Regions from separate parts of the Paenibacillus xanthanilyticus genome, predicted to be linked through region 3. Evidence: predicted binding sites of a transcription regulator. Region 3 holds the regulator's gene; each other region holds the start of a gene.

The links. The regulator Rex, encoded in region 3, represses fermentation and respiration genes when NADH is low (regulators of the CRP and FNR family bind a similar motif). The targets are predictions, from matches to a motif close to TTGTGAAATATTTCACAA.
Region 1: a site for Rex is predicted at 1,911-1,928, ahead of ACFSKT_RS29320 (helical membrane plugin domain-containing protein). Genes of this name have one in related genera too.
Region 2: a site for Rex is predicted at 3,560-3,577, ahead of nadA (quinolinate synthase NadA). Genes of this name have one in related genera too.
Region 4: a site for Rex is predicted at 2,302-2,319, ahead of ACFSKT_RS25345 (DUF3147 family protein). Genes of this name have one in related genera too.

The regions. Positions count from the first base shown of each region.
Region 1 is NZ_JBHUHA010000002.1:2,698,279-2,704,351, reverse strand. It holds gene ACFSKT_RS29335 (S8 family serine peptidase) at 1-91, shown strand, start outside; gene ACFSKT_RS29330 (purple acid phosphatase family protein) at 210-1,454, opposite strand; gene ACFSKT_RS29325 (hypothetical protein) at 1,579-1,701, shown strand; gene ACFSKT_RS29320 (helical membrane plugin domain-containing protein) at 2,016-2,444, shown strand; gene ACFSKT_RS29315 (NAD(P)/FAD-dependent oxidoreductase) at 2,461-3,642, shown strand; gene ACFSKT_RS29310 (winged helix-turn-helix transcriptional regulator) at 3,712-4,077, opposite strand; gene ACFSKT_RS29305 (winged helix-turn-helix domain-containing protein) at 4,276-5,409, shown strand; gene ACFSKT_RS29300 (MFS transporter) at 5,474-6,073, shown strand, end outside.
Region 2 is NZ_JBHUHA010000002.1:2,922,869-2,928,941, forward strand. It holds gene ACFSKT_RS30325 (ABC transporter ATP-binding protein) at 1-1,252, shown strand, start outside; gene ACFSKT_RS30330 (ABC transporter permease) at 1,265-2,395, shown strand; gene ACFSKT_RS30335 (ABC transporter permease) at 2,392-3,354, shown strand; gene nadA (quinolinate synthase NadA) at 3,604-4,542, shown strand; gene nadB (L-aspartate oxidase) at 4,586-6,073, shown strand, end outside.
Region 3 is NZ_JBHUHA010000001.1:1,965,840-1,971,912, forward strand. It holds gene ACFSKT_RS08120 (AAA family ATPase) at 1-194, opposite strand, end outside; gene ACFSKT_RS08125 (hypothetical protein) at 187-723, opposite strand; gene ACFSKT_RS08130 (cell wall elongation regulator TseB-like domain-containing protein) at 1,037-1,567, opposite strand; gene ACFSKT_RS08135 (amidohydrolase) at 1,567-2,868, opposite strand; gene ACFSKT_RS08140 (redox-sensing transcriptional repressor Rex) at 2,849-3,508, opposite strand; gene dinG (ATP-dependent DNA helicase DinG) at 3,505-6,073, opposite strand, start outside.
Region 4 is NZ_JBHUHA010000002.1:1,846,174-1,852,246, reverse strand. It holds gene ACFSKT_RS25355 (glycoside hydrolase family 43 protein) at 1-618, shown strand, start outside; gene ACFSKT_RS25350 (MFS transporter) at 714-2,045, opposite strand; gene ACFSKT_RS25345 (DUF3147 family protein) at 2,432-2,794, shown strand; gene ACFSKT_RS25340 (DUF3147 family protein) at 2,811-3,179, shown strand; gene ACFSKT_RS25335 (hypothetical protein) at 3,290-4,330, shown strand; gene ACFSKT_RS25330 (molybdopterin oxidoreductase family protein) at 4,317-6,073, shown strand, end outside.

The sequences.
Region 1 (6,073 bases), on a different contig from region 3:
CGCCTACTTCCGCGGCCAGACCGTCGTCACCCGAGACGTGGCCAGCGTCGCGATTCTCCAGCTGCTTCAACAGGGGAAACTGACGGATTAACGGCGCAGGTTGAATAGACTGTAGACAAAAGCCTCCGTCCGCACGGCAATTGCCATGCGGACGGAGGCTTCTTGGCGTGATGTCTTTCAAGCGGGCGGGTACTCATGGGTCTCTTGGGTTAGTGACGAATCTCGAACGCATCGACCTTCACGCCGTCTACGTCGTACGCCTCGTAGAGCAGCGAGTCGCCTTTGATCGTGATGCCGGCGAACATCTGCTTGTTGTTCTGAAGGTGAACCTTGTGGTAGAACAGGTCCTCCTTCTTTTCGTTGAACTTAGGCCCCGCCGTGTTGGCGACGACGTAGACGGTGCCTTCGCGATCGCGAACGGGGCTCTCGCCGTCGCCCACGGTTTTGCCGCCGCGCAGCGGATAAGAGCGGCTGTATTCGTGATTATGCCCCTGGAGCACGAGGTCGACTTGGAATTGGTCGAACACCTCGACCCATTTGTCCAGCTTCTTGTAGGTGTTGCCTCCGTAAGGGCCGCGGTGCAGGGCGACGATCTTCCACGGCTTGTCCGTGAACGCCAGATCGTTGCGCAGCCAGTCGATCTGACCCTTCAGATTGGATTCCGTGTTCAGCACGACGATGTGCGCCGAACCGTAATCGAACGAATACGTCGTGCCGGGGATCGACCCGGCCGCCCCGTTGCTCGGCGCGTGAAAATGCGACACGAACCGTTCGGCGTTGCCCTCGATCTCGTCGTGATTGCCCGTCACCGGCATGAGCGGCACCGAAGGAAGGATGCCGGCCGCGCTGGCAAAGAATGACCGCCATGCGTTCTCGTCTTTCGGATTCTCCGTGAAATCCCCGTTATGCACGATGAAGCGCGAATCCGGGAAGACGTCGAACGCCCGGCTCAGCGTGGTGCCCCACAGCTTGAAGTCCGCCTCCGACGCGCCTTGCGAGTCGGTTACGTTCAGGAATGTGAAGGCGTCCGTCTCCACGGGGGCCGTCGCGAATTGCGCGGGTTCGCTCCATTCCCCTTCTTCACCGGTCCCGACCCGGTATGTATACCGCGTGTCCGGCTTCAAATCCGTGACGTTCACCTTGTGCACGCCTTGCTGGGAGCCTCCTTCGGCCAGCGGCTGCGTCGTGCCGGTGCGCGCGATAATCGTGCGGCTGCCGCCGTCGAACGCGGCGCTTGTCGCCTTGCCTTCGACAAGTTGAATCACGGTGCCCGCCTTCGGGTTATCCGTGAACCACGTGAACGCCCGCGTCGTTCGGGCATCTTCGTGAAAGGTCGTCACCAGCGATTCGGGTAGGTTCGATTCTCCGTCCTTTTGATCCCATAACAGAAATAGAAGTATGCCCAGCACGATCGCCGCGAGTACGGCGACCAGCGCGATATTTTGTGTTCGCATTAGCGTTTCCCCCTTTGTGAAGAAAATGTAAAAACACGCAGTCAGCGCTCAATTTGCGCGAAGGGAGCCCTCATCTTTGCTCGCTATTATCGATTCGTGAAGCGTAACGCGAAAGAAGGGGTGAATGATGAATCGGAAGCTGAAGTATCGGTATGAGTTGAAATATAGGATTAGCCACCATCAATTCTACACGATTTGGCAGCGGTTAAAAAATCGGATGCGTCTGGACGGCGACCGGAAGAAATAAGTTTTTGTCCTTTAAGTGGGATTCAGGCGGATTTTTTGATGTTTTTAAAACAAATTAAGTACGAAAAGAAAAAAATTATTGTTCACCTTTTGTTCAAAGGTGTAGAATAAAGAGAAGGTTCAATTTCGTTCTTGCCTGCTCAGCGTGATCGGAGCTCTCCGACCGCGAATAAAACGCGATATTAGAAGATCAGACTCGTCTGGTTTTTTATGTGAAAACTGTCACAAGGCGCTTGGGCCGTAACCGGAACAGGCCGAAGCAGGCACGCGAACTGGCAACCAAACCGTGATTTTCCGTAAAGGAGGACGTTTCTAATGTCAACACCTGAAGCTGTACAAACGGCTGAGCTGTCGGCCAGCAAGCAGTTGGATATTCTGGATCAGCTGATCAAGCCGGAGGTTCAAGAATCGCTAACCGTTCTGGTGGAGAACCTGCCGAAACTGGCGGAAATGGTCACCATGATGACCAAAGCGTATGATTTCGCGCAAAGCATCGCGACGGACCAAGTGCTCATCAATGACATGATGGGCGGCTTCGGCGAAATGGTGACTCCCGTTGTCGACAAGGCGAAGGGCATCGCGGCTGCGGCCATCGAAGCGAACGACCGCGCGCAAGTCGAGACGGCATCGATCGGTTTGTTCGGCATGCTGAAAATGCTTAAAGATCCGCAAGTCCAAAAAACGCTCCGTTTTGCGCAGGCGTTCCTGAACGCTATGGCAGAACGCGACCGGAACAAACTGTAAGGAACGGGGGATAAACATGTCCAGAGAAATTCTCATTCTTGGCGGCGGCTACGGCGGTTTGCTCACCGCATTGACGGCACGTCAATATCTGTCGGCCGAAGAAGCGACGATCACGCTCGTGAACCGCTTCCCGACGCACCAAATCATCACCGAGCTGCATCGTCTGGCTGCAGGCAGCATCGCCGAGCCAGCCGTATCCCTGTCGCTTGAGAAGCTGCTTCGCGGCAAGAACGTGAACCTGGTGATCGACACCGTCGCGTCCATCAAGCCGGACCAGAAGAGCGTGGAGCTGGCAAGCGGCGTCGTATACTCGTACGATGCACTCGTTATCGCGCTTGGTTCCGAGACGGCGTTCTTCGGCATTCCGGGTCTCGAAGAGAACAGCTTCGTGCTCAAATCCGTCAACGACGCGAACCGCATCCGCGCGCACGTGGAAGCTCGCCTCGACGCTTACAAAGCATCGGGCAACAAAGCTGACGCGCGCATCGTGGTTGGCGGCGGCGGTCTGACGGGCATCGAGCTCGTGGGCGAATTCGCCGACAAGCTGCCGGTCCTCTGCCGTGAGAAAGGCATCGACTTCAACGACATCGAGCTGTACTGTGTCGAAGCAGGTCCGTCCATCCTGGCCGGCTTCCCGCAAAACCTCGTTGACCGTGCTTACAAGTCGCTCGAGAAACGCGGCGTGAAATTCCTCGTGGGTCTGGCGATTACGGAAATGACGAAAACGACGGTCTCCCTCAAGGACGGCCAAACGATCGAAACGAACACGCTCGTCTGGACGGGCGGCGTAGGCGGCAACGCCGTTGTCGCGAACTGCGGCATCGAAGTGAACCGCGGCCGCGCGACTGTTACCGACACGCTGCACTCCACTTCGCACCCGGACGTCTTCCTCGCTGGCGACAGCGCGGTCGTCATCCCGAGCGAAGGGGCGCGTCCATATCCGCCAACGGCGCAGCTGGCTTGGCAGATGGGCGAAGTCGTCGGCTACAACCTGGCGGTGAAGTTCAAAGGCGGCGTCGAAGACGTGTTCACGCCGGTGTTCTCCGGTACGCTGGGCAGCCTCGGACGCAAAGACGCGATCGGCATGATCGGCGGCAACCAAACGCACCTGAAAGGTCTGCCGGCCACGCTCATGAAGGAAGCGTCCAACATCCGCTACCTGTCGCATATCCACGGTCTGTTCGCGTTGGCTCACTAAGAGCGCCGCAATACAAGCCGCTTATAAAGAAGAGGTCGCCTTTGCGGGCGGCCTCTTTGCGTTGTCATGCTACTCCGGCACGGCGTTAAGCTCGGCGCGGTCACGGTACGTCTCGCCCCATTGCTTCATGCTCATAATGATCGGCTCGAGCGTGCGGCCGAACGGCGTCAGCGAATATTCGACCTTCGGCGGCACCTGCTGGTACACCTCGCGGTGGACGATGCCGTCCTCCTCCAGCTCCCGGAGCTGGAGCGTCAGCATCCGCTGCGTAATATTCGGGCAGATGCGTCGGAACTCATTGAACCGTTTCGTGCCGCCGATGAGATGGTACAGCAGCACGCTTTTCCATTTGCCGCCGATGACGTCCAGCGTGAATTCGACCGGACAGCCTTCGGCGTTGGCGCAGTCGCTGAAGCCGTCGATGCGTTTGGCCATGAAAAGTCCTCCTCTGATGATAGGTATACAAAAAGTGTCTATATACGTTTGTGTTGTGTATATGCCAATTCTCTTAATACTATCATCTTTGCATGCGTTAATTAAGGGTTATCGACGCCGTCCCGCGCGAGATGCGTCTTTCCGCCTGCCGGCCGTGTTTTCTGCTAGGATAGAAGGAGAGGAGAAGGAGGAATCCGCATGCGGTGGGAGGACGGTTCGTATACCGTGATATGGCAGGGACAGGCGGTCAGCCTGCTTCCCAAAGAATACGCGCTGCTCCGGTATTTGCACCGGCACGCGGGGCAGACGCTGTCGCGGGAGCAGCTGCTGGATGGCGTATGGACGATGGAGTCGCCGACCGACCGGACGGTGGACGACCATGTGTACCGGCTGAGGCGCAAGCTGGAAGGCTGGTCGCCGAGCATCCGCATCGAGACGATTCGCGGACGCGGGTACCGATTCATCGCGGAGGAGCCGCCCGGCGAAGGCAATCCGCTTCCGCGCTTGGCCGAGTTCTCGGAGGATATGAAAGCGATCGCCGGGACGTATTTGCGTTATGGCCGCGGAGATGCGCTGTTGACGCTCTCGCGGAACAAGGAGGTGCTCGGCTTCGAGGCCGATCCGTCGTTCGCGCTGCTGCTTCGCATGATGGAGGGGAGGGACGTGCGGTTTATCGTGCGGGAGGAAGCGCCGTTCGCCGAACGGGCGTTTCTGCTGCTCTACCTGTACCAGCTCTTACGGCCGCTAGAGAACCGGGCTTACGTCGAAAGGGCGCTGGAGCGCCGCATGCTGCCGCCGGTCTGGCATACGGAGCTTGCCACGATGGCCATCATTGCGATGAGCATGGATTGGGGCGAATGGGATCAGGCGCGCGATAAGCAGGAGGAGCTTGCGGCGGAGGCGGAGCGTAACGGTTGGGAAGGGCTCATTCCGTATGCCGCGAACCTGCGGCTCGAGTATGTGATCCGGTCCGGACGTTGGCCGGAGCTATCGGAAGCGGCGGCTGACGCCGAGCGAAAGCTGGCGCAGTACCCGTACCAGCGCGAGACGGGACAATATCGCGTGCTGACAGGTATTGCGGCCTACCGCGAAGACGCGGATAAGGGCTTGGCGCGTATCGACCAGGGCTTGGAGCTGCTCCGGCAGTCGCGGTTCCTCGCCAATCTGATGAACGCCTATCATACGGTGGTGTCCATTGGCGGGGAGCCGGAGCTTGCCGGTCTCCGCGAGCGTTACGCGAAGGAATGGAAGCAGCTTGCCGATGATATAGGGCTGACGGAGATCGAAGGAGAGATCCGGTCGCAGCTTCGGCACGAGCTGGGCTTCGTCTGATATTCCTCTGACATGGATGCGGTAGGGTGATGGTAAACCCAATTGCGACCGGAGGAGAGAACCTATGACGTCACCGAAGACTGAGCCGCTGTGGCGGCCTCTTGAAGAGAAAGGCTACCGCCGGCTGTTCGCCGGACAGCTGTTGTCCGACTTCGGCAGCTGGCTGGATTTTATCGCGCTGAGCGCCATGATCGTCTACGCGTGGGGACATGGCTCGATGGCGCTCGCCGCGCTGTCGGTCTGCATCGGGCTGCCCTATGTCGTCGTCGGCCCGTTCATGAGCGTGCGGACGCATCGCATGCCGGGCAAGACGCTCATGATCGTCTGCGATCTGCTGCGCGCGGGGACCGCGATTGGACTGGCGTTCGCGCCGTCGCTGCCCGTGCTGCTGGCGCTCGTCCTCGTCAAGTACAGCGTCAGCGCGACCTTCGATCCGCTCCGGCAGGGTGCGGTGAAGCGGCTGGTCGCGCCGGCGATGCTGGCGCAGGCGTCGTCGCTCAGCCAAATGGCGGCGAATATGACGAAGATCGTCGGTCCGGCCGCGGGAGGCGCGCTATTGAGCGGATTTGGCGCATCCGCGCCGTTCTTCGCGTCGGCCGCGTTGTACGCGCTGTCTGCGCTCATGCTGGGTGCCATTCCAGCTTGGAGCGGCACGGGAGGCGGG
Region 2 (6,073 bases), on a different contig from region 3:
TTTCAAGCTGGTACAACCATTCACCGTTGCGGAGAATATCGTGCTGGGCAGCGAGCCGTCCAAGGGCGGCGTAATCAATTTGAAGCAAGCGAACGAGAAGGTTAAGCGGCTCTCCGAGCAATACGGGCTGCAGGTAGACCCGGGCATGCGGATCGAGGACATCACGGTCGGTATGCAGCAGCGGGTAGAAATTCTGAAGACGCTCTATCGCGGAGCGGATATTCTCATCTTTGACGAACCGACGGCGGTGCTGACGGTCAAGGAAATCGAAGAGCTCCTCGACATTCTCCGAAGCCTCGCGGCTGAAGGCAAATCGATCATCATCATTACGCATAAGCTGAAGGAAGTCATGGCCCTGTCCAATTCCGTCACGGTCATTCGCCGCGGCAAGGTCGTCGGCACGGTCGAGACGAAGAATACGAACGAGCGCGAGCTGGCTGAGCTCATGGTCGGCAGAAGCGTAAGCCTGCAGACGGAGAAATCAAGACGCGAAGTCGGCAAGGTTATTTTCACGGCCAAAGATCTTCAGATGAAGTCCAATCAGAACAAATCCGTTCTGAACGGCGTCAGTCTCGAGATTCGCGCGGGCGAAATTCTCGGCATCGCAGGCGTCGACGGCAATGGTCAGTCCGAGCTGGTACAAGCGATTACCGGCATGGTAAAGCTGAGTGGCGGTCAGGTGACGATCAACGGCAAGGACATCACCAACCAAAGCCCGCGCCAAACCGGTCTGGCGGGTATCAGCCACATTCCGGAAGATCGTCACAAGCACGGCTTGGTACTAGACTTCACGCTCAGCGAGAATGTCGTGCTGGGGAACTACTTCCAGAAGCCATTTAATAACGGCGGGTTCTTGAAGTACGAGGAAATGGACAAGCTGGCGAACAAACTGACGACGGAGTTTGACGTCCGCTCCTCCGGCATTCACACGCATGCTCGCTCGCTCTCCGGCGGTAATCAGCAAAAGGCGATTATTGCGCGCGAGTTGTGGCGGAATCCATCGCTTCTCATCGCGGTACAGCCGACGCGTGGTTTGGATATCGGCGCAATCGAATATGTCCAGCAGCGGCTGCGTCAAGCAAGAGACGAAGGCAAAGCGATTTTGCTGATTTCCTTCGAGCTGGATGAGCTATTTGAATTATCGGATCGGATTGCCGTCATGTACGAAGGGCGAATCGTCGGCGAAGTTGACCCGCTCAACCGCGACAACCAGCGCCTGGGCATGCTGATGGCCGGCGACACCAACGCGTAGGGGGGTGAAGGTATGGAATCTCCAGAGAAACAATATAACAAAGCTTTAGGCAAAGGCATCAAGATTTTCACGAAGTCATCATCGCTCGTTCCGATCGTCGCGATTATTCTCGGTCTGATTACCGGCGCCCTCGTGATGTTGGCTGGCGGGTACAATCCGCTTGTCGCGTACGGTGCGCTATTCGGCAAGCTGATCGAGAGCCCGTATGACATCGGCGAGACGATTCGCGCGATTACGCCGTTAATTTTTACCGGTTTATCCGTCGCCTTCGCGTTCCGGACGGGCCTATTCAACATCGGCGCCGAAGGACAATTCGTCATGGGCATGCTGGGCGCGACGCTCATCGGCGTGAAGTTGGACCTTCCTTGGTTTCTTCATGCGCCGCTTGCCATGCTCGGCGGAGCGGTGCTTGGCGGCATTTGGGCCGGCATAGTCGGCTACCTGAAAGCCAAGCGCGGCGTGAACGAAGTTATTTCGAGCATCATGATGAACTGGATCGGTCTCTACTTGGCCAACTACGTCATCGGTACGTGGCTCAGCGAGAAAGGGCAGCAGAAGTCCAACGAAGTTCATGAATCGGCCTCTTGGTCCATTGGCTGGTTGTCTGAGATGATGGATCATGCGCGTATGCACGGCGGTACGATCGTCGCGCTTATTTGCGTCTTCCTCTTCTATATCTTGCTTTGGAAAACGAAACAAGGCTATGAGCTTCGCGCGGTTGGCTTGAATCCGGACGCGGCTCATTACGCGGGCATGAACGTCGGCCGTACGGTCGTCAAATCGATGTTCATTGCAGGCGCGTTCGCCGGTCTTGGCGGTGCCTTCGAGGTGCTCGGCGTCTTTGGCTATCAAACGATTTCGTCGGCATCTCCGGGTTACGGGTTCGACGGCATCGCGGTATCGCTCTTGGGCGGTAATACGCCAATCGGCATTCTGCTGGCAGCGATCCTGTTCGGCGGCCTGACTTACGGTTCGGGCGGCATGAGCTTCGAGGCCGACGTGCCGACGGAAGTCGTGCGCATCGTCATCGGCGCGATCATTTTCTTCATCGCTTCGCATGGCATCGTGCGCATGGTCATGAAGCCGTTCTCCTTCCGTAGAAACAAGCCGACTGATGGCAGCAAGGAGGCGTCACGCACATGAACGTAATCGAAATTCTTGGTCAATTAATGAACACGACGCTCGTGTTCTCGACCGCTCTCATCTTCGTGGCGCTCGGCGGCTTGCTGTCGGAGCGCTCCGGCGTCGTCAACATCGGATTGGAAGGTTTGATGACGGCAGGCGCATTCGCGGCGGCGGTCGGCGCGGATTATGCGGCGCGCAGCGGTATGGGCGGACTGTCCGCAGCATGGGTCGGCATCGTGACGGCGATGATTTTCGCCACGATCTTCGCCTTGCTGCACGCGCTGGCGACCATCACGTTCAAGGCGAACCAAGTCGTCGTCGGTACGGTCATCAACTTCCTGGCGCTCGGCTTCTCCCTGTACTTGGTGAAGAGCTTGTACGATGGGGCAGGCGAGACGAACTCCGTCGAGATGTTCTCCAAATACGCGATTCCGGGTCTGTCGGACATCCCGCTGATCGGCGAAGGTCTCTTTACGGCATATCCGACCACGTATCTCTGCATCGTTATGATCGCGATCGTTTGGTTCGTCCTGTTTAAGACGCCATTCGGCCTGCGTCTGCGCGCGGTCGGCGAGCATCCGGGTTCCGCCGATACGGTCGGCATCTCGGTCACCAAGTACCGTTACATCGGCGTGCTGCTCAGCGGCGTGTTGGCAGGTCTTGGGGGCGCGACGATTACGCTGACGACGACGGGCACATTCTCGCATAATACGATTTCCGGTCAAGGCTTCATCGCCTTGGCGGCCGTCATCTTCGGCAAGTGGCACCCGCTCGGCGCGGCCGGCGCGGCGATCTTCTTCGGCTTCGCGATTTCGCTTCGCAACTTCGCGCAGCTGTTCGAGTTCTCGCAGCAGATTCCGGAGGAATTCTTCTACATGCTGCCTTACTTGCTGACGCTGATTGTGCTCGCGGCTGCCGTAGGCCGTTCCCGTGCGCCAGGCGCGCTGGGCGAGCCGTACGATCCGGGCAAACGCTAAGCGTTCTTTGGACGACGATACCCATTTCAAGCCAAAATGGTTCATCCTGGTTGCTGTAGACCCTCATGCTTTCGATTACGCGAAGGCATGGGGGTTTTTCTTATGGGGACTTTATTGACAGCCCTTCGAGCCTTGTGTAAATTAATTCTTAATCAAATGAATTTCCCCGAGATGGTTCACACTATATCTGTTCTTATCGATAAGTTTGTGCATCTGTTCACAAAGTGGAAAAAGAGGAGAGGTCACGACATGGAAGCATTGGCACTCGAGCGCAAAGCCGAACAGAATCGGGAGCTGCGCGAACGCCTGATGCAATTAAAGAAAGAACGCAATGCCATCATACTCGCTCATTATTATCAGCGCGACGAAATACAGGAAGTGGCGGATTTCCGCGGAGATTCCTTCCTGTTGGCACAGAAAGCGGCGCAGACGGACGCGGATGTCATCGTCTTCTGCGGCGTGCACTTCATGGGCGAGAGCGCGAAGATTCTGGCCCCGAACAAGACGGTCATCATTCCCGACGAACGGGCAGGCTGCCCGATGGCGGACATGGTCAACGTCGACGGTCTTCGCAAGCTGAAGGCGCAGCACCCGAACGCGACCGTCGTGACGTACATTAACTCGTCTGCCGAGATTAAGGCCGAGACCGATATTTGCTGTACGTCGGCGAATGCGGTACGCGTCGTCAATTCCGTCGAATCGGACGAAATCATTTGGGTGCCGGATAAGAACCTCGGCCACTACGTGCAGCAAAAAACCGACAAGAAAATGATCATCTGGGAAGGCTACTGCAACACGCATGATATGCTGACCGTCAAAGACGTGGAAGAGATGAAAGCCAAGTATCCGAATGCCGAATTTGTCGTCCATCCGGAATGCCGTCCGGAAGTCGTGGCACTCGGAGATTTCGTCGGCAGCACGACCGCCATCATTAAATATTGCAAAGAATCGCCAAATAAAGAGTTTATCGTGGGAACGGAAGACGGCACGGGATATCAGCTGCGACTCGACAGCCCAGACAAGACGTTCCACTTCGCGACCAAATATCTCGTTTGCCCGAATATGAAGGTCAACAACTTGAAGAAGCTGGTGAAATGTCTGGAGACGATGCAGCCGCAGATTTACGTGCCGGAAGAAGTCGCAGATAAAGCCCGTTTATCCTTGGAGCGCATGTTACAGGTGAAGTAGCATGCGCTACTCTCTTTCCATAAGAAAGGAACGACGAGACCCGATGATCCCACGTTATTTAGTTGATATCGATTTATCCGAGCTCCCTGTCGTCGAGAAAGACGTCCTCGTCATCGGTGCCGGCATTGCGGGCTTATTCACCGCGCTTAAGGCAAGCAAGACCCACGACGTGCTCATGATTACGAAGAAGTCGCTCATGGACAGCAATACCCGTTATGCCCAGGGCGGGATCGCCGCGGTTATCGCCGAGGACGATTCCCCGGCCTATCATCTTCACGATACGCTCATCGCAGGAGCGGGGCTCTGTTCGGAGACGGCCGTGAACGTCCTCGTTCATGAGGGGCCCAGAGGGGTCGAGGATCTCGTTCGAATGGGCACGCAGTTCGACCAGGAGAATGGCGAATACGAGCTGACCAAAGAAGGCGCGCACAGTCATCGGCGTATCCTGCATGCGAACGGCGACGCGACCGGTTACGAGATCGTGCGCGCGCTGTCGGAGAAAGCGACGGCGGAGCCGAGAATCGAAGTCTGGGACGATCATTTCGTCATTGATCTCGTGACGGCAGACGGCGAGTGCAGCGGCGCGATCGTGCAGAAGCCCGATGGCAGCCGGCTGTACGTGCGGGGCAGAGCAACCGTGCTCTGTTCGGGCGGCACGGGCCAACTCTATCGCTATACGACCAACCCGGACGTCGCGACGGGCGACGGCGTCGCCATGGCTTATCGCGCAGGCGCTTACATACAAGACATGGAGTTTATTCAGTTTCACCCGACGTCGCTCTGTTATCCGGGCGCGCCGCGCTTCCTTATCTCGGAAGCGGTGCGAGGCGAAGGTGCGGTGCTGCGCAATATTCGCGGGGAGCGTTTCATGGATCGCTACCATGAGCAGCTGGAGCTTGCGCCGCGCGATGTCGTGGCCCGGGCGATCGTCAGCGAGATGGAAGCGACGAAGTCGACCTTTGTGTATTTGGATATTACCCATGAATCGCCGGAGATGGTGCAGCACCGGTTCCCGACGATTTACGAGTTTTGTCTCACGTACGGCCTGGATTTGACGACCGACTGGATTCCGGTCGCCCCGGCCGCGCATTATATGATGGGCGGCGTAAAAACCGATTTGCATGGCGAGACCAATATTCCCCGTTTGTTCGCGTGCGGCGAGTGTTCGTCCACCGGGGTGCACGGGGCGAACCGGCTGGCGAGCAACTCGCTGTCGGAGGCGATCGTGTTCGGCCGACGCATCGTGAAGCGCATTAACGAGCTGCCTCCTCTGCAATCAGGACTTTGCGATCAGCCGATTTCGCTGCAGCGGACGCACGCGCCGATGCAGGCAGTCGTCGAGAAGCGGCTCAAGCTGCAGAAGGTGATGGTCCGGAACGTCGGCCTGCGCCGTGATGGCAAAGGCCTGGCTAGAGGCCTCGAGGAGCTAAAACGCCAACTGCCGTTCTTTCAGCAGGTGCTGCGCACGCGCGAGGAGTACGAATTTGCGAATTTGCTCACCTGCGCCATGCTGACTGCGGAAGCGGCGGCT
Region 3 (6,073 bases):
GTCGGACGCACCTTCGTTCTCTTGTCGCCGCCGATGGCGGCCAGGTTGCCGCGCGAACGCGCCACATAGATGACGCCCGTCAAGATCGCGGCGGACAGCACGAGCGGCATAATGTTAATTTGCGCGACGAACTGAAGGAAGATAATCAGGACCGGAATAAAACCAATCGCGATTTCCTTCGAATAATTACGCATTCGGCCATACCCCCATTTGATTCGGCGTACGAGGTAAGATCACGTGCTTGACCGCCTCGCCTTCCTTCAACGTAATGTAAACATTCTTATCATCCATCTCCGACGTCGCGGTGACGCCTTTATATTCTTGCTCGATCGCGATCATGGCCGCCGGAATTTGCGCATATTGCCGGTTCTCCATCGCCTGCGCGATATCGAAAAGCGTTGCCGACCAAATATCGTTCAATTTCTCGTCCGCTTGCTTGTTCTCGATTCGAAGTTCAAGCGTCCGATCGCCGATTACCGAATTGCCTTTCTCCGCGATCGTGTCATACACCTTTCGAATGTTAGCCTCCGGCGTCAGTGTTAGCTGGACCGTCACGTTCTCGCGGTCGACGATCGGCGTAGCTGCGGTTACGCCCGGCACTTCTTTCACGATCTGCTCCAAAGGCTGGACCGTCGCCACGTTACGGTAGGCATACCATCCCCCGACAAGCAAGGATGCGGATAACACGGCGGTCATCAATGTTGGTACGACTTTTATTCTCATGGCTGAAAAGCCCCCTCTCGCAGATTCGGTCTATATAATTCCTTCTAATCCGATAGAAATATCTAATCCGTATCAAAAAGTATAACACACGTCATGGACCGAGCGTGCGTGTAAGTGCTGGCAGTGCTGGCAGCCTTCACATCCGCTCTATCGTCACTGCTCTGTCCGCATCCTCTCAACCTGAACTTTAGTTTATCGCATTCCGCTCGATTATTCATGAATCAAAATGTTCCACGGCACGATGTTCCACGCCGAGTATGCCCTTGAGTATGCCAAAAAAAGCCGCTGCGTCTGCAGCGGCTTACGTCCGTGATTATTGTTTCGGCAAGTTATAGGTGATGATATAACCGCCATCGTTGTACCGGTAAAAATCATAATAATACATCAGCTCGCCGGATTGATCCCGCGCGTAGAACAACTCCCACACCGGCTGGCCTTCCAGCATCCCGAGCTGCATTTGCTTCAGCTCCGCATCCGGCTTCCCTTGGAAAAACTGCTCCTTCAGTTGGGCTCTGATGACGCTGTCCCTCTTCTTACGCACGATAAACTGGTCCAGCTTCTCCCCGGTCAACCAGACGACGGCATCGTCCCCATCCGCGTCCTTCCCTTCGACAACCCAAGCCGTCGTATCCCACACGTACTTGTAGGCATCCTTTGTCGAGACAAGACCGGCCATCTGTTTGGCTTGCCACTTCGCTTGGTTCTCTTCCTTCCACCGCGGGCCTTGAACGTGCATGTAATAAGCGTTAAGGCCGATCAGCAGCGTCACCGCGACGACCGCTGAGAATAACGCAATTCGCACCGGCGTCCAAAACGGAAGACGTTTGCGTCGTACGGTCCGCATTAACGGGCCAGCAACCCTTCAAACGCGCGTTGTGCCTCGGCCATAATTTTCTGCTCGTCGAGCAGCGTGCACACGCCAGATTTCACGACCTGGCGGCCATCGACCCAGACATGCTGCACGTCGCGGCCGGAGCCGCTGTACACGAGATGCGAGACGATTTCCGTCTGCGGGTAAAAATGCGGTTGTTCCGTATTAATGGCAATAAAATCGGCTTTCATGCCGGCTTTCAGCGCGCCGATCTCATCCGCTTGCCAGATCGCCCGGGCGCCATAGACCGTGCCCATCCGCAGCGCTTCCATGGCCGGAATCGCCGTTGGATCGCCGGATACGCCTTTATGGATCAGCGCCGCGATGCGGATCTCGTCGAACAGATCCAAGTTGTTATTGCTCGCCGCGCTATCGGTGCCAAGCGACACGGTCACACCGGCCTTCAGCAGCTCCGGCACGCGCGCGATGCCGCTCGCCAGCTTCAGGTTCGACGCCGGGTTGTGGGAAATCGCCACACGGCGTTCGGCCAGCAGCGCAATCTCGTCGTCGTTCAGATGCACGGCATGCGCCACGAGCGACGGCCGCGAGAAGAAGCCCAGCTTATCTAGATGCTCCACCGGACGGGTACCGTAATCGTTGACGTTCTGCTGCACTTCTGCCGCGGATTCGGACATGTGGGTATGAAGCGGCACATCCAGCTCATGCGCCGCGGCTACAATACGTTCAATGTAATCCGGCGGACACGTGTAAGGCGCATGCGGCGAAAGCATCGTCCGAATCCGTCCGTTTGCTTGACCGTTCCACTCTTTGGCGAACTGCTTCGCTTCTTCGAGCTTCGCGGTTTGCTCCGCCGGCGAGCAGAGGCCGATCACACCGCGCGTCAGCACGCCGCGCATCCCCGACTGCTCCACGACTTTGGCCAAAATCGGCATCCGGTCGTACATGTCCACGAACGTCGTCGTGCCGGACTTCAGCATTTCGATCACGGCCAGGGCATTCCCCCAATGCGCGTCTTCGTCGTTGAACTTGCCTTCCATCGGCCACATTTTATCCTGCAGCCACACCTGCAGCGCTTCGTCGTCCGAATACCCCCGCAGCAGCGACATGGCCGAATGCGCATGCGTATTGATCAGTCCCGGCATGAAAACCAGACCTTGGCCGTTGATGCGTTCCGCCCCTTCGGGAATCGGCGTTGGCGCTGCCTCACCTATGTATGTAATGCGGTCGTTCTCCACGACCATATGACCTTTCACCCAAGGCTGATTATCGTCCATCGTGACGAACGTGCCGTTCTCAATCCACAACCGGTTCATTCTCGGTCTCTCCTTCTTTCTCCAAATAGTACGCCAAACTGAGCAGATCCCGGGTAAAATCCGCGTAGTGAATGCGAACGTGTTCGGGTACGCGCAGGATGACAGGCGCGAAGTTCAATATCCCTTCGACGCCTGCCGCCACGAATCGATCGGCCACGTTCTGCGCTTCGAATGCAGGGACCGTAATAATCCCGATTCGGATGTTCAGTTCTTTCACTTTCTCGATCAGACTATCCATGGGCAGTACGGTCAAGCTGTTGATTTTCGTGCCGACGATCGGCGCATGCGCGTCGAATACCGCCGTTATTTTCATATTATCCTTCAAATACGTATTATAATTGCACAACGCGCGGCCTAAATTACCAGCGCCGACCAACCCGACGCTCAGCGGCTGATCCAACTTCAAAATTTGCCTGATTTTCTCGATCAAATACGAAACGTCATAGCCGATGCCTTTGCGTCCGAATTCTCCGAAATAGGCCAAATCCTTACGAATTTGCGCCGGATTCAAGTCCAGTTTGTTACCAAGCTCCTGGGAAGAGACGGTTTGAATATCGCGCTTGTGCAAATCGCCGAGCACTTGAAGATAGACCGGCAGCCGGCGAACGACGGCTTCGGAAATTTTGAACGTCTTAGTCATGTGCGGACCTCCTCTCCTGCTTTGGTGGATAGCCAATCGCGGATGCGCGGCACGATTTGATCCAAATGCATCGTCTCGATTTTCGGACCCGGCAGCGAATAAAGAAAGTATTTGCCATAGTAGGTATCGATTACGCGCGTATCATAGATGAGCACGATTCCTTTGTCCTTCGAGGTGCGGACGAGCCGGCCGAAGCCCTGCTTAAACTTGATAACGGCTTGCGGCACCGACAATTTCATGAACGGATTCTGCTTCTGCTGCTGCAGCATTTCGGATTTCGCTTCGATGAGCGGATGATTCGGCGGCTGGAACGGAAGTCGGACGATCGCGAGGCACGTCAGCGCATCGCCGGGGATATCGACGCCTTCCCAGAAGCTGCTCGTGCCCAGCAGTACGGATTTGGCCTGCTGTTGAAACCGCTTGGTAAGCTTGCTCCGGTTGCCGCTGTCGATGCCTTGCCCAATCAGCTGAATGCCGCTTGCTGCAAGCAGTTCCTTCAACGGATCGTATACCTGCTTCAGCATCCGGTACGAAGTGAACAGCACGAGCATCCGTCCTTTCGTCTCGACCGCCGTATCCGCAAGCGACTTGATCAGCAGCTCGTTAAAGTGAGGATCGCCTGCCGCCCCCTTCAATACAGGCAAATTGCGCGGGATGACAACGAGCGCCTGTTCTCTGTAGTTGAACGGAGACGGAAGTTGAACCGTCTTCAGTCGGCCATTCTTCTCGTCTTCGCCGAGCCCGAGCTGTTCCGCCGCATATTGGAACGACTTCTGCACCGATAGCGTCGCCGATGTAAGCACGACGCTTTTCTTGGCGTCGAAGAAGTGGGTGCGCAGCTGCTCGCTGACATCGGCCGGCACGGCATAAAGATGGATGGATTTTGCCCTGAAATTCGTGTTTCCCTCCAGCCAATACACCATATCAGCCTTGTCGGCTTTCATGAAGGTGCGAAGCTCGTCGCGTGCCCGTGTCAAATCCTTGACCGTCCCGCTCAAGTCCGTCACCATCGCGACGATCGCCGAGTCGTCGACTTCGTCTTTGATTTCACCGAACACTTTATCCAGCGTTCGCACGATTTTGCTCAAATGCCCGTGAATGCTTTCCTCCACGATTTGCGCGTCGCCCCAGCCTTTCGGCAAATTGCCATGGCGCAAGCGGAGCACCAGCTGTCCCGTCTCTGCTGAATCGGATTGGCCGCTGCCCATCATTGCGTACAGCAGCTCGAATAATTGGTCCCAATCGTCCCGCAAATCGCCGAAATCCGGCAAAATCTCGTCGATCTTCTCCCGCCACGCAAGCGATTTGTCAGAGGGTTCTCCCGCAAGCTTGTGAATGAGGCTGACCAGTTGCCCGTTGCGCGCGTCCTTGGCTAATCGGACAAGCGGATGCTGCACGGACAAATACGAAATTTGGGTGCCCAGATGCTTGCCTGCCACTTCCTCGAGATGGTGCGCCTCGTCCACGATTAAATGCTCATAACCGGGAAGGAGCCGGTGGTCTGCGCGGATGTCGGTGAACAGCATCGAATGATTCGTAATGACGACGTCCGCCAAATTCGCTTCCTGTTTCGCGCGATGATAATAACAACGCTTAAACCAAGGACAGCTTCGATTGAGGCAGGAATCGGCGTCACTGGCGACCGTTCCCCAGAATTCCGACCCTTTGTTGCCGAAATTCAGTTCCTCTTGGTCACCATGTCCGGTCTCCGACAGCCACACGACCATTTGCGAAGCCGTAATGCGGTCTTCGGTCGGGGAAGCAAAATCGTGCATATTCACCTTGCCTTCGAATTTGCGAAGACACAAGTAGTTGCCCCGTCCTTTAAATATCGCTGCCCGGAACGGAGCGGGCATCACCTGCTGCAATAAAGGCAAGTCCCGTTGACGCAATTGTTCCTGCAGGTTAATCGTATGCGTGCTGACGACTATCTTTTTATCCTGCTGGATACCATAAAACAGAGCGGGAATCAGGTAGCCGAGCGATTTGCCCGTTCCTGTGCCCGCTTCAATAAGCAGGTGCCGGTTCTGTTCAAGCGCGGCCAGCACCTCTTCGAACATTATATTTTGAGGTTCTCGTTCCTCGTAGCCGGGAATGAGCGCCTTGATATTCTCTTTGAGTCCGCTTAAAAATTGGTCGAACGTCCAATCCGCGACCGGAATATCCTCGCCTTCGCGGGGCGATTGTTCTTCCGTCCAATCGCCCGCTTGCATTGCGAATTGCCTGAAATATTGATAGGCATCCGAATCCACGGTGGACATCGTCTCTTTGCGTATCGCAATCTCGTTCACGAACCAACCGGTATCGTCGATGGCGTCTCCCAGCAGCGATGCAATGCGCTGCAGCGTCAACAGCGGCAATCGCTCCAGCTTGCGGTAGCATTCCGCGAACAGTTCGGCGGTTGCCATTGCGTCGCTATCAGCCCTGTGATGCTGATCGTGTACGATTCCGAAATGCTCCGTGACCGAGCCCAGCTGATACGAGGTGAGCGTCGGGTATAGGATGCGAAGCAGATCGATCGTATCCAATCTCCGTCCATCGAAAGTCATATATCCGCTTCGATCC
Region 4 (6,073 bases), on a different contig from region 3:
AGTCCGCCTCCTGCGCCATCGGTCCGGGACCACTTCGAAGCGGCGTCGCTCGCGCCGGCTTGGCTGTTGCTGCGCACGCCGAATCCGCCGCATTGGACGCTCGCGGAGCGAGCGAGCTGCCTGACGCTGCGCGGTACCTCCGCTACCTTGAACGACGGCGGCGCGCCGGCGTTCGTCGGCCGCAGACAGCAGCATTTCGCCTGCCGCGCCTCCGCCAAGATGAATTTCGAGCCGCAGCGCGACGGGGAAGAAGCGGGGCTGACCGTCTTCATGAACGAGCGGTTCCATTACGAGATCGCGGTGACCCGGATTCGCGGCGAGAACAAGGTGATCTTCAGAAGAAGAATCGGAAGCCTGTGGAAGGTGGAGCATGAGACGCCGTGGACCGAAGCGTCGATCGTGCTGACGATTCGGGCGGATCGGGAGCACTACGCGTTCGGCTTCGCAAGCGGCGAAGAGGAGCCGTTCTGGTTCGGCCGGGGCGAATGCGCGATGCTGGCGACGGAAGTGGCAGGCGGTTTTACGGGCGTCATCCTGGCGATGTACGCCACCGGCAACGGCGCGGAGTCGCGGACGCCGGCGCAGTTCGATTGGTTCGATTATGAGGCGTTGGACTAGTTCCGCCACAAGCATGCGAAAAGGGTTAGCGACCGCATCCGAGATGCAGCGCTAACCCTATTTGCCGTATTAAGCCGAAGTCTCGGGGATGCGCATTAATGCGCCGCTTTCGGCCGATCCGCCGGTTCCTTCGCCGTGACGAAGGAGGTGACCTCGGCGCGTTTGCTTTGATAGAACAGCCAGTTCAGCACGATGGCCGCGACGTAGAAGCCGATGAAGACGTAGAAGGCGGTCACGTAAGAGCCGGTGGCGTTGATGGACCAGCCGAACAGCTTCGGAATGAAAAAGGAGCCGTAGGCGGCGAAGGCCGCCGTGAAGCCGAGCACCGGCGCCGCTTCTTTCACCGGGAAGATGTACGGAATCATCTGGAAGGTCGAGCCGGAGCCCGTGCCGGCCGCCAGGAATAACACCAGGAACGAGATCAAGAAACCCGCGAAGCTGCCCTGCCCGATGAAATAGATGACTGCGAGCGAGCCGAGTCCCATGGCGAACAGCGTGATGGCCGTCACCTTGGCGCCGCCGAATTTATCCGAGATGAAGCCGCCGAATGGTCTGGCCGCCGCCGCGATGAAGGCGCCCAAGAAGGCGAGCGAGACATGCTCAGGGAACTGCGATTTCAGCAGCAGCGGGAACGCCGCGGAGAAGCCAATGAAGGAACCGAACGTTGCAACGTACAGGTAGGTCATGATCCAAGTGTGCTTGCGCTTCACGATGGCGAACTGGCTGGAGAACGACTGCTTGGCGCCCGGCAAATTGTCCATGCCGAAGAAAGCGATGACGGTCATGAGCACGATCGGGATGACCCAGATGAATGCGGCGTTCTGCAGCCACAGCTGTCCGCCGTCCTTCAGCAGCTTCCCGTCGCCGGACAGCGCGGCAAAGGTGCCGGTCGTGATAATGAGCGGCGTGACGAATTGGACGACCGAGACCCCCATGTTGCCGAGTCCGCCGTTAATGCCGAGCGCTGTGCCCTTCTCTTTCTTCGGGAAGAAGAGCGAGATGTTGGACAGCGACGAGGAGAAGTTGCCGCCGCCAAGGCCGCACAGCGCGGCGAGCAGCAGCATGATGGAATACGGCGTGCCTGGATCCTGAACCGCCATGCCGATTCCAATCGCGGGGATGAGCAGGAGAGCGGTCGAGATGACCGTCCAGTTGCGCCCGCCGACGATGCCGACCGCGAACGTGTAGACGAAACGCATCGTCGCGCCGACCAGACCGGGGATTGCCGCAAGCGTGAACAGCTGGCTATCCGTGAATTGGAAGCCGACGTCGTTCAGCCGGACCGCGACCACGGACCAAATTTGCCAGACGATAAAAGCGAGCATGAGCGAGGGGACCGAGATCCACAGATTGCGCGTGGCGTGACGCTTGCCTTCTTTAGCCCAAAATTCGGCGTTCTCGGGGTTCCATTGATTAATTCTTGCCATAACGAGTACCTCCCGTCGGATGCGTGCCTTCGCTTGTCGTTCGCGGGCCGCACCGTGCTTTGATGATCCAAAGTATACCAATGCCGAAGGGAGGCGCACTGTAAAATAAATCACAGTCGTTGGTGAAAATTAACAACCGTTCTTGGCAAACCGTCACAACGCAGGGAGGAGGGAACGGCGAAAGGGGGCGAAGAGGCTGTGATTTACGTTACAGCGCTTATGGAGGTGGAAGGAGTAGGATCAAGTCAATCAAAGAAAGTGAAAAATTTCACGATGTAGGGATGAAGGGTTGTTTCTACCGCTTACTATTAACCTGCCTTGTTCATTCTGGTAAGAAAGCATTCTTCGCGTTATTCATTCACGTCGTTAAACGGAGGAGATTCCTTATGCTTCACTTATCGCTTACGGCCATTATCCTGCGGTTCGTGCTCGGCGGCGCTGCCGTCGCCGCGGCTTCCCTTATATCGAAACGGGTCGGCGGGGCCATCGGAGGCATATTCGCCGCGTTCCCGGCAGTGTTCCTGGCCGCGCTGCTTACGATCCGGTTCGACCATGCGGGCGATGCGCTCGTCTCGAAGTCGATCGCCTTATCCGAAGGCGCGCTGATCGGGATGGGCATCAACGTGGCATGCGCGGTGGCGGTCGGCATGTTATGCGCCAGCAAAGGATGGAAGAAAGGCCTGTCCTTGTCGGTTCTCGGCTGGTTGACGACGTCGGTCGCGATTTCGTACTTGATGTTCAGCGCGTAAAGAAGGAGGGATTCCAATGAAAGCCAAAGAACTGCTGCTCCGTTTCGCCCTCGGCGGGCTTGCCGTCGTCCTCAGCTACGTCGCTTCCGTGCTGCTTCCCTGGAAAGCGCTCGGCGGTATCTTCGCAGCCTTCCCGGCCGTCATGATCGTGGCCGTCATGATGGTAGGGATCAGCCAAGGCTCGGATAAGGCCGCCGCGATCGCCCGCGGCTCCGTGTACGGCATGACGGGCTGCGCGGCCTGTGTCATCGCGGTACTCGTCGCTCTGCGCGCCACGGGATTGTGGTGGTTCAGCCTGCTGCTTGGCCTGTTGGTCTGGTTCGCGAGCGCGTTCGCGCTGTTCAAGCTGCGCGACCGAGTACAGGAAGCCCGTTCCAGGACATAAGGCGAGTTCTCGCGAAACGATAGCGGTCCCGCGTGATATTAATCACAGCGGGACTGTTTCGCGTTGTGTTCTACTACTTACAGAATCGTTGGAGGCGGGGGGCAGTGAACATGAATCGAGCTTTTGCTTCAAGGTGGGCGAGGAACGTCTTCGCCACGGTGTGCGCGTTGGCGGCGCTCATGTACATAGGATCGCGTTTTTTTACGCACTTGGATTTGGCGTTATACGGCTACATGGTCGGCACCGTCGTCTTTATCGGCGGCTTCTTCTATCGGTTCATGGCTTGGGCGGAACGTCCGCCGACCCGTATTTTGCTCCGCAAGGGGGTACGGTTGATCTTCCGGAGATCGACGCCCGCCGTGGCGGCGGATCATCTCGTCGTGCACCGGTTCATCTGGAACCGGGGCTGGTACCGCTGGCTGCAGCATATTTTGCTCGGCTGGGGCTGCATCCTGTCCGCGTTCGTGACGTTCCCGCTCGTGTTCGGGTGGATGTATTTCACGATGGCGGACAACGGCTATTACACCGTCGTCGGCTTCGGTCTCGATCTGATGCGGGTACCCGCGGACGGCTGGATCGCGTTCCTGTTTTACAATGCGCTCAATATTACGGCGTTCATGGTCATCGGCGGCGTCTGCATGGCGCTGTACCGGCGGATCCGCAATAAGCAGGCGCTGGCCGAGCAAAGCTTCGCGTACGATTTTCTGCCGCTGTACCTGCTGTTGTTCATCTCGGTGACGGGGCTGCTGCTGACGTTCAGCAACATCTTCCTGCATGGCTTCGGCCATCCGGTCATGTCCCTGATCCATCAGTGGTCCGTCATTCTGACGCTGCTCTATCTGCCGTTCGGCAAGCTGGCGCATATCCCGATGCGGCCGCTCAGCGTGCTGGCGAGGAATTATCGCGACCATTACGGCGAGGCGGAGCCCAAAGCATGCCGGGTATGCGGCACGGAATTCGTGTCGGCCGAACAGTCGCGGGACGTCGTCGACGTGCTCAAGCAGAACAACCTGGAATTCAAGACCGAGGACGGCGATCACTTGGCGGAATTGTGTCTGCCCTGCCGCCGCAAATACCGGATGTCCCGGTTCACGGGCATCCCGACCCATCAATTTCGCGTGAAGGAGGCGAATCAGGATGCTAAAGGATAACGGAGCCGCCCGTGCGGCCATCGCGAACAAACATCATCCCGGCGAGCGACTCGTGCCGACCCACTGCTCCTATTGCGGCATGCAGTGCGGTATGAATCTGCGCGTGAATACGTCCACGAATACGATTATCGGCGTCGAGCCGCGCTACGATTGGCCGGTCACGCTGGGCAAAATGTGTCCGAAAGGCGTCACCGCTTACCAACAGACGAATCACGGCGATCGCCTCATGACGCCGCTCATTCGCGACGACCGGTCGCTGCGCGGAACGAAGGAAGGGTTCCGGCCGGCCACTTGGGAGGAGGCGTACGACCTTATCGTGCGCAACTTTCAATCGCTGCGGAGCAGTTACGGCCCGGATGCGCTGTCGGTGTTCAGCGGCGTATCGATGACGAACGAGAAGTGCTACCTGACCGGTAAATTCGCGCGCGTCGGCCTGCAAACCCGGTACATCGATTACAACGGGCGGTTCTGCATGTCCAGCGCGGCCGCGGGCTTCATGCGCACGTTCGGCATCGACCGGGGATCGACGCTGCCCTGGACGGATCTGAACGAGACGGACTGCCTGTTCATCGCCGGCAGCAACACCGCGGAATGCCACCCGACCTCGATGTTCCGCATCTGGGAGGTGCAGAACCGTGGCGGCTATCTGATCGTCGTCGATCCGAGGGAGACCCCGATCGCCCGGCGTGCGGATGTTCATTTGGATTTGCGGCCGGGGACGGATCTAGCGTTGGCGAACTGCATGGTTAACCTGCTGCTTGCGGGCGGCTATGCCGACGAGGCGTTCATCCAGGCGCATACGAACGGAATCGAGGAGCTGGCCGAGACGGTGAAGGCGTTCACCCCCGAATATACGAGCGAGATTACGGGCGTCGCGCCGGAGAAGCTGATCCGTGCCGCCGAGCTGTACGGCAAGGCGCCGAACGCGGTCGTCATGTTCGCCCGCGGCATCGAGCAGCAGCATAAAGGCTCGGACAACGTGTCCGCCTATACGAATATGTGCCTGGTGACGGGCAAGATCGGACGGCCCAAGTCGGGCGTGGCGACCTTCACGGGACAAGGAAACGGCCAAGGCGGCAGGGAACATGGGCAAAAAGCCGACGCGCTCCCCGGCTACCGCAAAATCGCGAATCCGAAGCATGTCGAGGAGGTGTCCCGCGTATGGGGCATCCGGCCGGAAGAGATGCCGCTGCCCGGGGTTTCGGCCTATGAGATGTTCGAGCTGATGACCAATAAGACGATCCGGAGCCTCTACCTGCTGTGCTCGAACCCGGCCGTCTCCGCGCCGAATCTGAACGAGGTGCGGGCCGCGCTCATGAGCCTTGATTTCATGGTGTGCTCGGATATCTATCTCTCCGAATCGGCGGAGTTCGCCGACGTCGTCCTGCCATCCACAACCTGGAGCGAGGACGAGGGCACGGTGACGAATTTGGAGGGCCGCATCATCAAGATCAACAAGGCGCAGGAGCCGGTCGGCGAATCGAAGCCGGATTGGCTCATGCAGATCGAGCTGGCGGAGCGGCTCGGCCGAGGCGATTATTTCCGCCACCTTACCTCTGCGCGGGCGATCAACGACGAATTCCGTCTTGCGTCCAAAGGCGGCTACGCCGATTACTTCGGCGCGACGTGGGAGAAGATCGATCGGCAGCAGGGCGTGTTCTGGCCGTGCAAAGACGAGCAGGACCCCGGCACGCCCCATATGTTCCTGGATAAGACGTTCTATCATCCGGACGGCAAAGCCAA